DNA from 3 places in the Pseudomonas sp. SWRI51 genome. Region 1 is predicted to be linked to each of the others. Evidence: riboswitches for the same ligand, from Rfam matches in the RefSeq annotation. Region 1 holds a riboswitch; each other region holds the start of a gene.
The links. A riboswitch is a leader RNA that binds a small molecule or an ion and turns the genes downstream of it on or off. The one in region 1 is predicted to bind cobalamin.

Region 1 (4,801 bases):
ATGCAGGCGGTGCTGCACAACTACCCCAACGCCGAAGTGGAATGGGAATTCCGCTGCCGCAACAACGAAGACCTGGCGCCGTACCTGGCCGAGATCCGCTACCAGGTCGAGCAGTTGAGCGAGCTGTCGGTCACCCTGGACCAGTTGGCCTACCTTGAGAAGATCCCGTTCATCAAGCCGGACTTCATTCGCTTCCTCAGCCTGTTCCGCTTCAACCTGCGCTACGTGCAGGTAGGCCTGGACGATGCCGGGCAACTGGCCATCCGCGTGCGCGGGCCGTGGCTGCACGTGATCCTGTTCGAAATCCCGTTACTGGCGATCATCAGCGAGGTGCGCAACCGCTACCGGTACCGCGACGTGGTCATCGAGCAAGTCGGCGAGCGCCTCTACCAGAAGCTTGATTGGCTCAAGGCCGAGGCCAGTGCCGATGAACTGGCCGGCTTGCAGCTGGCCGACTTCGGCACCCGGCGGCGCTTCTCGTACCGGGTGCAGGAAGAGGTGGTGCACATTCTCAAGCGGGACTTCCCCGGGCGCTTCGTCGGCACCAGCAACGTACACCTGGCCCGCGAGTACGACTTGAAACCCATCGGCACCATGGCCCATGAATGGTTCATGGCGCACCAGCAACTCGGCCCACGCCTGGTCGACAGCCAGGCTGCTGCGCTGGAATGCTGGGTTCGCGAATACCGCGGGCAGTTGGGTATCGCCCTGACCGACTGCATCGGCATGGATGCGTTCATGCAGGACTTCGATCTGTATTTTGCCAAGTTGTTCGACGGCCTGCGCCACGACTCCGGCGACCCATTGGTCTGGGCCGAAAAAGCCATCGCCCACTACCAGCGCCTGGGCATCGACCCGCAAAGCAAGACGCTGATCTTCTCCGACGGGCTGGACTTCGCCAAGATGCTCGAACTGTACCGGGCACTGAGCGGCCGCATTCACGTAAGCTTCGGTATTGGCACCAACCTCACCTGCGATATTCCGGGTGTGGCGCCGATGAACATGGTGATCAAGATGACCGCCTGCAACGGCGCCCCTGTGGCCAAGATTTCCGACAGCCCAGGCAAGACCCAATGCCGGGACGAGAATTTCGTGAGCTATCTGCGGCATGTGTTCAAGGTGGCGTGAGGAGCAAGCGGCAAGCAAAAGCGGATTGGCGCTTTCTTGCAGCTTGTAGCTTTGGGCTCGAAGGTCCAAAAAACGCTGTGAATCGGTAGGTGCATGGTTATAAGATAACGTTTCTTATCGTGATCTTTCTGCCTGTGACCTCTCCTCCATGACAAGCGCATCAGCCCCCCCTACCCTGCTATCCCAGCGCCTGCAGAGCATTGACGCCCTGCGCGGGCTGGTGATTCTCTTCATGCTGCTCGACCACGTGCGTGAGACGTTCTTCATGCATCATCAGGTCAGCGACCCGATGAACGTCGAACTGACCGACCCCGGTCTGTTTGCCAGCCGCACCCTCGCCCACTTGTGCGCACCTGTGTTCGTGCTGCTCACAGGGCTGTCAGCCTGGCTGTACGGCGAGAAGTACCAGGGCCGTGGGGATGTCTCGGCGTTTCTGTTCAAGCGCGGACTGTTTCTGGTGGCGCTGGAATTCACTCTGGTCAACTTCGCCTGGACCTTCCAGTTGCCGCCGACGGTGATCTACCTGCAGGTCATCTGGGCGATTGGCATCAGCATGATTGCCCTGTCCGTACTGGTGTGGCTGCCGCGCGCTGCGCTCATCACCCTGGGCACAGTGATCATTGCCGGGCATAACCTGCTCGATGCCCTGCATTTTGGGCCTGAGTCGGCACTGCACGTGCCGTGGGCCATCCTGCATGACCGTGGCTGGCTGCAAGCCTGCGACAGCCTGCGCCTGCGCACTTCCTACCCAGTGCTGCCGTGGATTGGCGTAATTGCCATAGGCTATGGCCTTGGGCCGTGGTTTGGCCGTGCCAGCCAGGCAGGGGCCCGGCAAAAGCGCCTGTTGCTGGCCGGTAGCGCGGCACTGCTTGGGTTCGCGCTGCTGCGCCTGATCAATGGCTACGGCGAAGCGCCATGGAGCAGCTACGCGAACGTCACGCAAAGTGTGATGAGCTTTTTCAACATCACCAAGTACCCGCCGTCGCTGGTGTTTCTGACCCTGACGCTGGGCTGTGGGCTGTTGTTACTGCGCGGCTTCGAACGAGCCGGGACTACCCGCTGGATCAACGCGCTGACAGTGTTTGGCGCGGCGCCCATGTTCTTCTACCTGCTGCACCTGTATGTGCTGAAGCTGTTGTACCTCGCCTGCGTGGCGGTGTTTGGGCTCAACCGTGGCGGGTATTTCGGTTTTGAGGCTATCAGTGCGGTTTGGCTGGTGGCAGTGGTACTGGCGGCTGCCCTTTACCTGCCAGTGCGTTGGTTCGCGCAGTTGAAGGCTCGCCGGCGGGATATCGCCTGGCTCAAGTATCTGTAATGCCACTATCTGCCCCTACACCGCGCTGTGGTTTATGTGGGCAGCAAAAACGTTTCCCCCTGGCGGCTGATGGTCTACCATGCCGTCCGCCGGTTTCCCCAGGGAACTAACAGGGAATCCCCGGCTTGCCAGTGGCAAGCCAACGGGAACTGCCCCCGCAACTGTAGGTGCCGAGCCCGCGCCATCAATGCCACTGGAGCGAACCTCCGGGAAGGCTGGCGCAGGGCCAGGACGCACCAGTCAGGAGACCTGCCGGCGCACATTCACCAACCGGCGGGGTGTCCGGGATGGCCATCTCCACCCCTTGCGGGTGCTGTCCGTTGCCGGCCGCAATGGGCCTTGCGATGCCTGTCCGTGTGTTCATGCCGTACACAGCCCGATAGGAGATCGCCCCTCATGCTGCCCCGTTTCGCCACACTGCTCGCCAGCCTGTCGCTGGCATGTGCTGCCCATGCTGGCGCCACGCACTACCCGCTGACCGTCGACAACTGCGGTGTAGCGCAGACCTTCGCCCAAGCCCCGGAGCGTGCAGTGACCATCGGCCAGGCCGGCACCGAAATGCTCTATGCCTTGGGCCTTGGTGAGAAGCTTGCGGGCACCTCGCTGTGGTTCAACAACGTGCTCCCCGAGTTTGCCGAACAGAATGCCAAGGTGCCGCGTTTGGCGGACAACGACCCAAGCTTTGAGGCCGTAGTCGGCAAGCGCCCGCAGTTGGTGGCGGTGCAGTTCGAGTGGATGGTCGGCGCCCAGGGCGTGGTCGGCACCCGCGAGCAGTTCGCCGAGCTTGAAATCCCGACCTACCTGCTGCCATCGGACTGCGAGGGCAAGGACAATCTGGTGGGCGCCGACGGCACCCGCCTGCAGCCGTTTCGTATCGACAGCATCTATAAAAGCATCAGCGAGCTTGCCGAAATCTTCGACGTTCAGGCGCGGGGCGTGGCCCTCAATGACCAACTCAAAGGCAAGCTCAAGCATGCTCGCCAGCAGCTTGCCGGCAAGGACCTCAGCGCCACCAGCGCGCTGTTCTGGTTCTCCAGCGCCGACCTTGAGATGGACCCTTATGTAGCAGGCCGCCAGGGCGTGGCCGATTTCATGCTGCAAACCCTGGGCGTGCGCAACGTGGTCGAGTCCAACGAGGAGTGGCCGACCGTGGGCTGGGAGACGCTGGCCAAAGCCAATCCCACATGGCTGATCATCGCGCGCATGGACCGCCGCCGCTTCCCGGCGGACGACGTCGAAAAGAAGCTTGAATTCCTGCACAGCGACCCGGTAGCAAAGAACATGGACGCGGTCAGGAACGGCCGCGTAATAGTGCTCGATGCTGACGCCATGCAAGCCGGCATCCGCTTGTTCCCTGGGCTGGAGCGCCTGTCCACGGCCTTCGCCACCGGTAAAGCACCGCAACCATGAACCGCATGCTTCCTCTTGGCGCCGTCGCGCTGCTTGCCTTGCTGGCAGCGCTGCTGGCCGGTATCGCAATCGGCGAAACGCGCCTGAGCTTCGAGGTGGTCGCCCAGGTGCTGGCCAACCACCTGTGGCAGGCAGGCCACGTGCTCGACCCGATAGACGCCGGCATCATCTGGAACTACCGCCTGCCGCGCACGCTGGTGGCTGCCGCCTGTGGTGCTGGCCTGGCCACCTGCGGGGTAATCCTGCAGGCGCTGTTGCGCAACCCGCTGGCCGAACCCTACCTGCTAGGCCTGTCTGCCGGCGCATCGACCGGCGCCGTGGCAGTTGGTTTGCTGGGCTTGGGGGGGACGCTGCTGTCATTGTCTGGTGGTGCTTTCGTCGGTGCGTTGGCGGCGTTCGCGCTGGTTTTGCTATTGGCGCGCGCCAGCGGCAGCAGCCACAACAACGCCCAGGTAATTCTTGCCGGCATTGCCGGCTCGCAGCTGTTCAACGCGCTTACGGCGTTTCTGATCACCAAGTCGGCTACCGCCGAGCAGGCCCGCGGCATCATGTTCTGGCTGCTGGGCAACCTCAGCGGTGTGCGCTGGCCATCGGTGTGGCTCGCCCTACCTGTGGCCCTGCTGGGGCTGGTGGTGTGCCTGTGGCACCGCCGCGCGCTGGATGCCTTCACCTTTGGCGCCGACTCCGCCGCCTCACTCGGGGTGCCGGTGCGCCGCACGCAACTGCTGCTGATCAGTTGTGCCGCGCTGGTCACGGCGGTGATGGTGTCGATCGTCGGCGCCATCGGTTTTGTCGGCCTGGTTATCCCCCATGCCCTGCGCTTGCTGCTGGGCCCGGGGCATAGCCGCCTGCTGCCTGCCAGTGCGCTCGGCGGAGCGCTGTTTCTGATCGTCGCTGACATTCTTTCGCGCACACTGATCAGCGGGCAGGTAATCCCGGTGGGCGTGG
Region 2 (4,801 bases), on a different contig from region 1:
CAGAAGGCAGCCGCCAGGTTGAGGTCGTGAAAGCTTGCCAGAATGCTCAACCCTAGCCCGCGCAGGTGCTGCAGCAGCTCCAGCTGATAGCGCGGGTCGAGGTGATTGGTGGGCTCGTCGAGGATCAGCAGTTCGGGCGCCTGGACCAGCGCCCGCGCCAGCAGCACGCGTTGTTTCTCGCCGCCCGACAGCGTGGCGAAGGTGCGCCGGGCGTGCTCCGCCAGCCCCACCTGGGCCAACGCCTGTGCGCTGCGGGCCCGGTCCTCGGCGGTTTCACCGTCGAACAGGGCCTTGTGTGGCGTGTGCCCCATGGCCACCACCTCGGCAACGCTCAGGCCAAACTCCTCGGGAAATTCCTGCAGCACCACTGCAATGCGCTGCGCGCACCAGCGCGGGCTGCGCTGCCACAGGTCTTCCCCGCCCAGGCTGACCCGCCCGGCCGTGGGCTGCGTGGCGCGGTAGGCGCAACGCAGCAGGCTGGTCTTGCCGCTGCCATTGGCGCCGATCAGCCCGACGAATTCGCCTTGCTGCACCTGCACGTTCACGCCATTGAGCAGCAGGCGCGGCCCAGGCAGTGCCCAGCGCAAGTCGTCGATGGTCAAACTGGTCATGCTCGGCGCCTCCTGCGGCAACGGTCAGAAGCTGTAGTCAGCCGTCACGAAGAACGAACGCGGCTCGCCCAGGTACCACTGCCGGCCGCCGTTCTCGCTGGTGGTGGCGTACTGGCGGTCGAACAGGTTGTTCAGTTGCAGGCCCAAGGTCAGGTCCGGCTGCACATGCCAGTCGAAGCTTGCGTCGAGCACGGTGTAGCTCGGCACCTTGACAGTGTTGGCGTTGTCGCCATAACGGCTGTCGACGTACCGCGCGCCTGCACCTGCGCTGAAGCGTTGGGCAAAATCCTTGCTCAGCCACAGGTTGGCCGAACGACGCGGCACGTTGGTCGGGCGGTTGCCGCTGTAGTCGTTGCCGTCAGCGGTAAAGTCGTCGTACCTGGCGCGCACCCAGGCGGCGTTGGCAGACAACTGCACCTCATAGGGCAGGCGCAGTTCAAGGGTGGCCTCGATGCCGTCCGAGGACTGCTGGCCAACCTGTTGCTGCACTTTGGGGTTGAGCGGGTCGGTGCTGAGCAGCTTCTTCTTGACGATGTGGTAGGCCGCGAGCGTCCACTCGCCGCGGCCTTCGGGCAGCATCTGCTTGATGCCAACTTCGGTCTGCTTGGCGGTACTCAAGTCCCAGCTTTGCTGCTCCGAGCTCAGGGTCAACAGGTCGCTGACCCCTTCGGTGCTGGTGGCGTACTGGCCGTACACCGACAGCTCTTCGCTTAGCGCAAACACCAGGCCCGCGCGCCAGTTATCGCCTGTCAGGCTGCGGTCGCTGCGGGTGTCGTCATCGAGGTTGTCGCGGTTCAGGTGCACCTGGTCGCGGCGGGCACCGGTGACCAGCGACAAGCGTTCGGTCAGCTGCGTGCGGTTTTCGGCAAACAGCGAGAACTGCCGCGCCTGGTTGGCTTCGCGCGAGCGGAACGGGTCGTCGCTGATGTAGCTGCCGCCGCCAGAGCCTGTCACCGGCACGGTATCGGCCAGGGTATAGCCAAAGTCGTGCTTGCGCAGGAAGCGAATGGAATTGTAGTCCGCGCCCACCACGGTCTGGCTGTCCAGGCCAAACAGCGGGTGCTGCAGGGTGAACGACTGGCGGTCGCCAATCTGCTCCTGGGTCTGCTTGATGCTGATGAAGCTGCTGCGCTCGATCAGGTTGCCGGGCTGCCAGGTGTAGCTTTCGGCGTTGCGCCAGCGGCGTTGGGCCTTGAGGTAATACAACTGGTTGCTGGCGGTGAGGGTGTCGCTGATTACCCAGTCGGTGACCAGGCGTGTGGACTGGTCGTTGTAATGCAGCTCGGCGTTGGCCACGTTGTAATTGTGGTCGCGCAACGACTCGCGGTAATGCCCGTCGATCAACGGCGTGCCGAGGTACTGCTGCGGGTTCTGGTCGCCGTAATCGTGACTCAGGGTCACGCTCAGGTCTTCGTTGGGCTGCCAGCGCAGCGCACCGCTGAGGGCGATGCTGTCGGACTCGCCGCGGTCCACCCAGCCATTGCTCGCCAGCTTGTTGAGGTTCAAGCGATAGCTCAGGGTGTCGCTCAGCGACCCGCCGCTGTCCAGCGCCATCTGCTGGCGGTCATTGGAGCCGTAACCCAGGCGCAGGCGATTGCGGATGTCACCTTCGAACGGCTTTTTCGGCACCACGTTGATCACCGCCCCCGTGGCGCCCTCCCCGTACAGCACTGATGCTGGGCCGCGCAGCACGTCGCTGCGCTCCACCGCCCAGGTGTCGACCGGAAAGGTCACGGTGCCGGCGCCGACATACAGGCGGGTGCCGTCGTACAACTGCATGGTCGAGCTATGGCCGGTGAAGCCACGTGCCGACAGCGCCGTGCCGCCGTTGCCGGGCGTGCCGATGAAGGTGATGCCAGGGGAACGGGTGACGGCGTCCTGCACGGTGGCGTTATTGCGCGCCTGGATCTGCTCGGCGCTGATGCTGGTGACGCTGGCAGGGGTTTGCAGCGGCGTGAGGTTCAGCCTAGAACCGCTGGTGCCAGGGGTGCGCAGGTCGGGCTGGGCAGCCGCGTCAGCGAATTCGGTGATGGCCGTGGCGGGCAATGCCAGCGGCTCATCTTCAGCGGCTTGGGCGCCTGCGCTGAGGAATACACAAGGCACCAGGCTTGCACGCAGCATGTGGCCAGGGAAGGAACGGAACAACGAATAACGGGACATATCTTTCCACTTGAAACAGGAATGAAAGAATCCCGGAGGGAACAACGCATAGGGAAAGCGCAGGCGCACGCGCCTACGAAAACCGGCCTGCGCCCGCCCACCGCGGGTTTGCCAAACGATGCTTCAGGCCGGTCTCCGGGCTCACGAGGGTCATGAAACATTCGCCTTCCCATGCCGGAGCACAGTGGCGTATCGAATGCTTCGCTCGTATACCGTTGCGGGGGCAGCGCCGGACTGATCACCGCGAGGATGACGAACCGGCTTCCCGTTTCACCCCATGCACGGCGGCAGGGGGCACCTGAAACAGGCGCGCAGATGACCATCAAAACGGCCCGTGGTCAACAGGCACGTTGCCATCGTGCGGCGATAGCGTTTTAGCCAGCGCAGATGTTATGTTATTACATCTGCCATGGAGAACCCCCCTGTTGAAACATCACGCACCCCTGCTGGCCGGTTTGACCCTCGGTATGTTTGGGCAATCGCTCTACGCCGCAGAACCCCTGACGCTGGAAGCCATCTCGATTACCGACGCCTACGTTGAAGAACGCGCCGACGGCCCGGTGCAAGGCTATCGGGCGACCCGTTCGGCCACCGCCACCCGCACCGATACCGACATCCGCGATACCCCGCAAAGCATCGAGGTCATCCCGGCGCAGGTACTCAAGGACCTCAATACCACGCGTATTGACCGAGCCCTGGACTTTGCCGGCGGCGTGGCGCGGCAGAACAACTTCGGCGGCCTGACCTTCCTCAACTACAGCGTGCGCGGTTTCACCACCGGCGAGCTGTACAAGAACGGCTTTGCCGTCAACCGAGGCAGCTACAGCGCCCCGGACACCTCCAACATCGAGCGCATCGAAGTGCTCAAAGGCCCGGCGGCCAGCCTGTACGGCCGTGGCGACCCCGGCGGGCTGGTCAATATCGTGACCAAGCGCCCGCAGGCCGAGACCTTCAGCAACCTGAGCCTGAGCGCCGGCAGTTGGGACCGCTACCGCACCAGCCTGGACGCCAACGCGCCGCTGGACAGCGAAGGCAGCCTGTTGGGGCGGATAAACATGGCCGTCGAAGACAACGGCAGCTTCCGCGACCATGTGAACAGCGAACGGCGCATCGTCAGCCCGTCGTTGAGCTGGCAGTTGTCGCCCGATACGCGGTTGCTGCTGGACACCGAGTTTTCCCGCACCGAGTCGGTATTCGACCGGGGCATTGCGGCCGTCAACGGTGACCTGGGCTCGGTCAAACGCTCGACTTTCCTCGGTGAGCCCAATGATGGGCAGATCCGCAACGACAACCAGACCGTGGACCTGGCGCTTGAGCACATGCTCAGCGATGACTGGAAGCTGCGCCTGGCCAACCACTACACCCAAGGCACGCTCAAGGGCGCCAGCTCCGAACCACAGGCGGTGGTCGGCAGCACCATCACCCGCTTCTACCGCGAGCGCGACTTCGAGTGGAACGACAACATCACCCAGGCCGAGCTGCACGGCACCTTCAATTGGGCGGGCTGGGAGCACCAGACGCTGATCGGCCTTGAATACGAGAATTACCGCAACAGCCAGAAGTACCCACAAAGCGCCACCCTGCTCGGCTACGGCCTGGACATCTACAACCCGGTGTACGGCCAGGCCAAGCCCGCGCTGACCCGCGCCAACGATTTCCACGAGCACACCGAAAGCTACGCACTGAACCTGCAAGACCAGATTGCCTTCACCGAGCGCCTGCGTGGCTTGGTGGGCGTGCGCCTGGAGCACATCGAGCAGACTTCCCTGAACCGTACCAGCGGGGTCAGCAGCAGCCAGGAGAAGGACGTTGCCACCCCGCGCATCGGCCTGCTTTACCAACTGACGCCGCAGGTGGGCGTGTTCGCCAACGCCTCCACCTCGTTCAAGCCCAACACCCTCGGCACCCAGGGCCAGGTGTACAAACCGGAAAAAGGCTTGGGGTACGAGACCGGCGTGAAGCTCGACCTGCTCGACAGCCGTCTTGGCGCCACCATTGCGCTGTTTCGCATCGACAAGGAAAACGTCCTC
Region 3 (4,801 bases), on a different contig from region 1:
GCAGATGGCGGATCTGTTCGCCGATGGCGCCATACAGGCTGGGGTCGCCGCTGTGCACGCGCGCGACGTGCTGGCCATCGGCATGGGCCTGGCGCATGGCCTCGATGATCTGTTCCAGGTGCAGCTCGGCGCTGTTTATCACGCGTTCGGCGGTGTTGCCGGCCAGTACCGCTGGGGGGACCAGAGAGCCTGCATAGATGATCACCGGGCACTGGTTGATCAGCCGCTGGCCCTTGACCGTGATCAGCTCGGGGTCGCCGGGGCCGGCACCGATGAAATAGACCGTCATGAAAAATCCTTGCGGGTAAAAGGAGGCATTATCGGCCGCAAGCCAGCGCCAGGGTAGCGCCATCAAGCACTTGGCGTGTAACCCGCAAGTGAGGCAGCAGGCTGTGGCCTTCGGCCAGAGCCAGTGCGGCGCTTTCGGCAACGCCCCAGCAACCGGTATGTTCGAAGGCGCTGGCTGACCGCTGGCTGAGCAGGTGCTCAACCCTCGCCAACTGGCTGACTTCGAAGCAGATCAAAGGCAACCCGAGTGCCTCGGCCAGCGCCAGCAGCCCAGGCTCGTCGGCCTTGACCTGAATGCTGGCGATGCCGCGCACGGCGTTCAAGGGCAGGGCATGCTTGGCAAGGGTCTGGTGCAGCAGTGCTGTCAGGGTTTGCTGCGAGCAGCCGCGCCGGCAGCCGAAGCCTGCGAACAGCACAGGCTCGGGGTGGGGGCAGGCCATCAGGCGTCGCTGGAGCGGCGGTACAGCCACGCACTGAGCAGGCCCAGCGCAAGCCAGAACGCCGCGTTGGTCAGCCACGAAGCAATCTTGAACTGAGTCTCCAGTGCGGCGGGTGCCAGGCTTTCGTGCACCTCTGGCTGTGGAGCGCCGATCACGTGGGGGATGACCAGCAGCACGGCGCCAAGCACCTTGAGCAACCAGTGCCGGGCGAACACCAGCAGTGCCAGGCCGACAGCGGTGGCGGCAGCGGTGCCGACCCACCAGTTCTGACGCAGGCCCAGGTCGGCAGCGGCCGTGCCGGGCAGCTCGGGCGGCAGGCCCAGTGTCGGCGCCAGGCAGAACACCGCAAAGCCTGCCAGGCCCCACCAGGCGCCGCTGCTGACCCGGCCCGGTGCGCGCAGGCTGTAGAGCGCTGCGAGAATCAGGGCAAAGCCGACGGCTACCACCAAATTGCCACCGGTGGTGGACAGCACGCGCTGCCAGCCATCTTCAGGCTCCCAGGCTTCGGCACTGTGTTCATGTTCATGCGCGGCGACAGCTTCACCTTCAGCAGGGTGGCTTGCCGCGGGGGCGGCGCTTTCATAGGTTTCGGCCTGCAGAATCAGCGGGGCTACCCAGAAACTTTGCAGCAACGTCAGCAGCAAGGCTGCAAGCAGCCCGCTGAAGCCCGCGGTACGGGCGATACGGGTAATCATGCTGGGCTACTCAGTGGCAGGGGAAGGCGGCGCTGTGGCGGGTATCGTGGGCCGCGTTGTGCACCGCTTCGATATGCGAAAAACCGGCGAAGTACACCAGGGACAGGCCCAGCACGCTGGCGCCAATGGCAACCATCAGGCGCTGGCTGAGCGTGGCGGGTGTGGCGATGCTGTGTTTGGCGGTGCTGATAGGCATGACGCGTTCCTCTGCTGCTTTTGTTGTGGCAACGGGCAAGCGCGGCGACCCCGGGCACCAGGGCCCAGGGTAAACGACAGCGCCCGCCCACCGCGGGGTGTTGAGTTGACGTCAGGCCGGTCTCCGGGCTTGCGAGGCGGAGCAGGGCTCCGTTCAAGTGTCACCTTCCCATGCCAATGCGCGGCACAGTGGTCTGGACACTTCTCTCGCTTACCGTTGCGGGGGCAGCACCGGATTTGCCTGGCCCTTTTGTAAAGGCTCAAGGCGCACCGGTTTCCCGTTTCACCCCTAAGGGGCACCTGGACGCAGTTCGCTAGCAAATCACGGGGCAGGGCGGGCGTCAATCGCCACGGCGGTTGACCGGATTGCGGGCACTGCGTAGCCTTGCCGTTTCGAGGTTCTCCAGCGGTGCTGGAGCTAAGACGGGAACGCGGTCAAGCCGCGGCTGCCCCCGCAACTGTAAGCACATCCGACAAGGTTGGCATGGCCACTGCGAATGCGGGAAGGCGCCCACCTGCTGGCTTAGCGGCCGGCACTGTGCAAGCCAGGAGACCTGCCTCGCAACTTTTCGACTTTAAACCGGGCGGGGTGATCCGGTGGCGAACACGCCCGGCCATCAGCGCCCGTGGCGGTCCCGCCGCATGCCCGCGCCATTGCAGCCAAGGGCACTCGCATGAAAACACTGGCCAAGCTCCCCGTCACCATCGTTACCGGTTTTCTCGGTTCGGGTAAAACCACGTTGCTGCGGCACATGCTCGACAACGCCCAAGGCCGCCGCATTGCGGTCATCGTCAACGAGTTCGGTGAGCTGGGCATCGATGGCGAAATCCTCAAGCAATGCAGCATCGGCTGCAGCGAAGAAGAGGCCAATGGCCGCGTCTATGAGCTGGCCAACGGCTGCCTGTGCTGCACCGTGCAGGAAGAATTCTTCCCGGTGATGCGTGAACTGGTTGCCCGCCGTGGCGACCTTGACCACATTCTTATCGAAACCAGCGGCCTGGCGCTGCCCAAGCCTTTGGTGCAGGCCTTCCAGTGGCCAGAAATCCGTAACGCCTGTACGGTCGATGCGGTCATTACCGTAGTCGACAGCCCGGCCGTAGCCGCCGGCACGTTCGCCGCCTACCCGGACCAGGTCGACGCCCAGCGCAAGCTCGACCCCAACCTGGACCACGAGTCGCCCCTGCACGAGCTGTTCGCCGACCAACTGGCCAGCGCCGACCTGGTGGTGTTGAACAAAGCCGACCTGATCGACGCCGAAGGCCTGGCCAAGGTCCGCGCAGAAGTCGCGCAAGAGCTGCCGCCAGCGGTCAAGGTGATCGAGGCCAGCAGTGGCCGGCTGCCGCTGGACGTGCTGCTGGGTGTCGGTGCCGAATCCGAAGCGCACATCGATGGCCGGCGCACTCACCACGATTCGCACCACGACGGCGACGACCATGACGACCACGATCACGACGCCTTCGACTCCATCTCCATCGACCTGCCTGAAGCCGACGAAAGCCTGCTGATGGGCGCCCTGACGCAGTTGGTCACCGAGTTCGGCATTCTGCGCGCCAAAGGCTTCGCGGCCATCCCTGGCAAGCCGATGCGCCTGTTGATCCAAGGTGTCGGCACCCGTTTCGACAAACACTTCGACCGCGCCTGGCGCAGCGAAGAACCACGCATCACCCGCCTGGTGCTGATCGGTCAGGACCTCGATGCCGTGCACCTGGAAGCCCGCCTGCGCCAGGCGCTGGGCGCCTGACCGATGCACCTGCTGCGCACCCAGCCCGGCGGCTTCGTGCCGGACGACAGTATCGCTGACCTTGGCCAGACCCCAGCGGAACTGGTGATTCTGTGCAGCGGCGATTCGCACTTGGCGCTGCTCGCCGAAACCGCCGAGCAACTGCCTGAACACTTCCCCAGCCTGCGCCTGGCCAACCCCATGCAGGTGCAGAACCACGCTTCGGTCGACCTGTATGTCGACGAGGTGCTGCGCCATGCCAAGGTGATTCTGGTGTCGTTGCACGGCGGGGTCGGTTACTGGCGCTATGGCGTCGAGCAACTGGTCGAGCTGGCCAGCCGCGGCGTGCAACTGATCATGGTGCCGGGCGATGACCGCCCGGACCCGGAGCTCACCGGCCTGGGCAATGTCACCGGGGCGCAGGCCGAGCGCCTTTGGCATTACCTGCGCCAAGGCGGCAAGGCCAATGCGCTCAACCTGTTCAACTGCCTCGCAAGCCTTTGGCTGGAGCGCGATTACGCCTGGGACGAACCCCAGCCGCTGCCGCGCACGGCGGTTTACCACCCAACACTGCCCAGTGCGGTGCTGCAGGACTGGTACGCCGAATGGAACCCGCAGTGGCCAGTGGCTCCGCTGCTGTTCTACCGCTCGCACCTGCAGGCGGCCAACACCGGGTTCATCGATGTGTTCTGCCAGCGCCTGCAGGCCTGCGGGCTGAACCCGTTGCCGATCGCCGTGGCCAGCCTGAAGGAGTCAGCATGCCTTGAACAGGTCGAGGCGTGGATGGACGAGGTCGAGGCCGAGGTCATCATCAATACCACAGGCTTTGCCCTGTCCAGCCCCGAACGCCCCAACCTGCGCCCGCTGCGCCGTGACGTGCCGGTGTTGCAGGCGATCTGCGCCCAGGACAACCAGCCGGCGTGGCAGCAGAGCGCGCAGGGCCTGGGCGCCCGTGACCTGGCCATGCACATTGCCTTGCCGGAGCTGGACGGGCGCATCATCACCCGCCCGGTGAGTTTCAAAGACCTTGCCTGGCACAGCGAGCGCAGCCAGTCCGACGTGGTGTGCTACCGCGCGCACCCTGAGCGCATGGACTTTGTCGCTGAACTTGCGCGCCGCTGGGTCGAACTGGCGCGCCTGGATAACCCGCAAAAGCGCGTCGCCCTGGTGCTGGCCAACTACCCGACCCGCGACGGGCGCATCGGCAACGGTGTCGGCCTGGATACGCCGGGGGCGGCGCTGAATATCCTGCAGGCCATGCAGGGGCAGGGCTACCCGGTTGCCGGGCTGCCGGACAGCGGCACTGCGCTCATTCAGCAACTGCTCGGCGGCGTAACCAACGACCTTGACCACCTCGACCAACGCCCCTGCGCCCAAAGCTTGAGCCTGGCCGACTATCAAGCCGCCTTTGCCCAGTTGCCGCAGGCCAACCAGCGCGCCGTGCTGGAACGTTGGGGCGCCC

Region 2: it holds a riboswitch for cobalamin, as region 1 does, so the genes downstream of both, HU720_RS00550 (TonB-dependent receptor) here and HU720_RS10305 (ABC transporter substrate-binding protein) in region 1, are expected to answer to the same signal.
Region 3: it holds a riboswitch for cobalamin, as region 1 does, so the genes downstream of both, HU720_RS00115 (CbtB domain-containing protein) here and HU720_RS10305 (ABC transporter substrate-binding protein) in region 1, are expected to answer to the same signal.

What each region holds. Positions count from the first base shown of each region.
Region 1 is NZ_JABWRG010000024.1:17,388-22,188, forward strand. It holds gene pncB (nicotinate phosphoribosyltransferase) at 1-1,128, shown strand, start outside; gene HU720_RS10300 (heparan-alpha-glucosaminide N-acetyltransferase domain-containing protein) at 1,277-2,443, shown strand; cobalamin riboswitch at 2,517-2,715, shown strand; gene HU720_RS10305 (ABC transporter substrate-binding protein) at 2,840-3,853, shown strand; gene HU720_RS10310 (iron ABC transporter permease) at 3,850-4,801, shown strand, end outside.
Region 2 is NZ_JABWRG010000001.1:113,520-118,320, reverse strand. It holds gene HU720_RS00555 (ABC transporter ATP-binding protein) at 1-611, opposite strand, end outside; gene HU720_RS00550 (TonB-dependent receptor) at 636-2,771, opposite strand; cobalamin riboswitch at 2,880-3,088, opposite strand; gene HU720_RS00545 (TonB-dependent siderophore receptor) at 3,197-4,801, shown strand, end outside.
Region 3 is NZ_JABWRG010000001.1:19,369-24,169, forward strand. It holds gene cobM (precorrin-4 C(11)-methyltransferase) at 1-289, opposite strand, end outside; gene HU720_RS00105 (cobalamin biosynthesis protein) at 318-728, opposite strand; gene HU720_RS00110 (CbtA family protein) at 728-1,423, opposite strand; gene HU720_RS00115 (CbtB domain-containing protein) at 1,434-1,619, opposite strand; cobalamin riboswitch at 1,716-1,937, opposite strand; cobalamin riboswitch at 1,998-2,195, shown strand; gene cobW (cobalamin biosynthesis protein CobW) at 2,293-3,360, shown strand; gene cobN (cobaltochelatase subunit CobN) at 3,364-4,801, shown strand, end outside.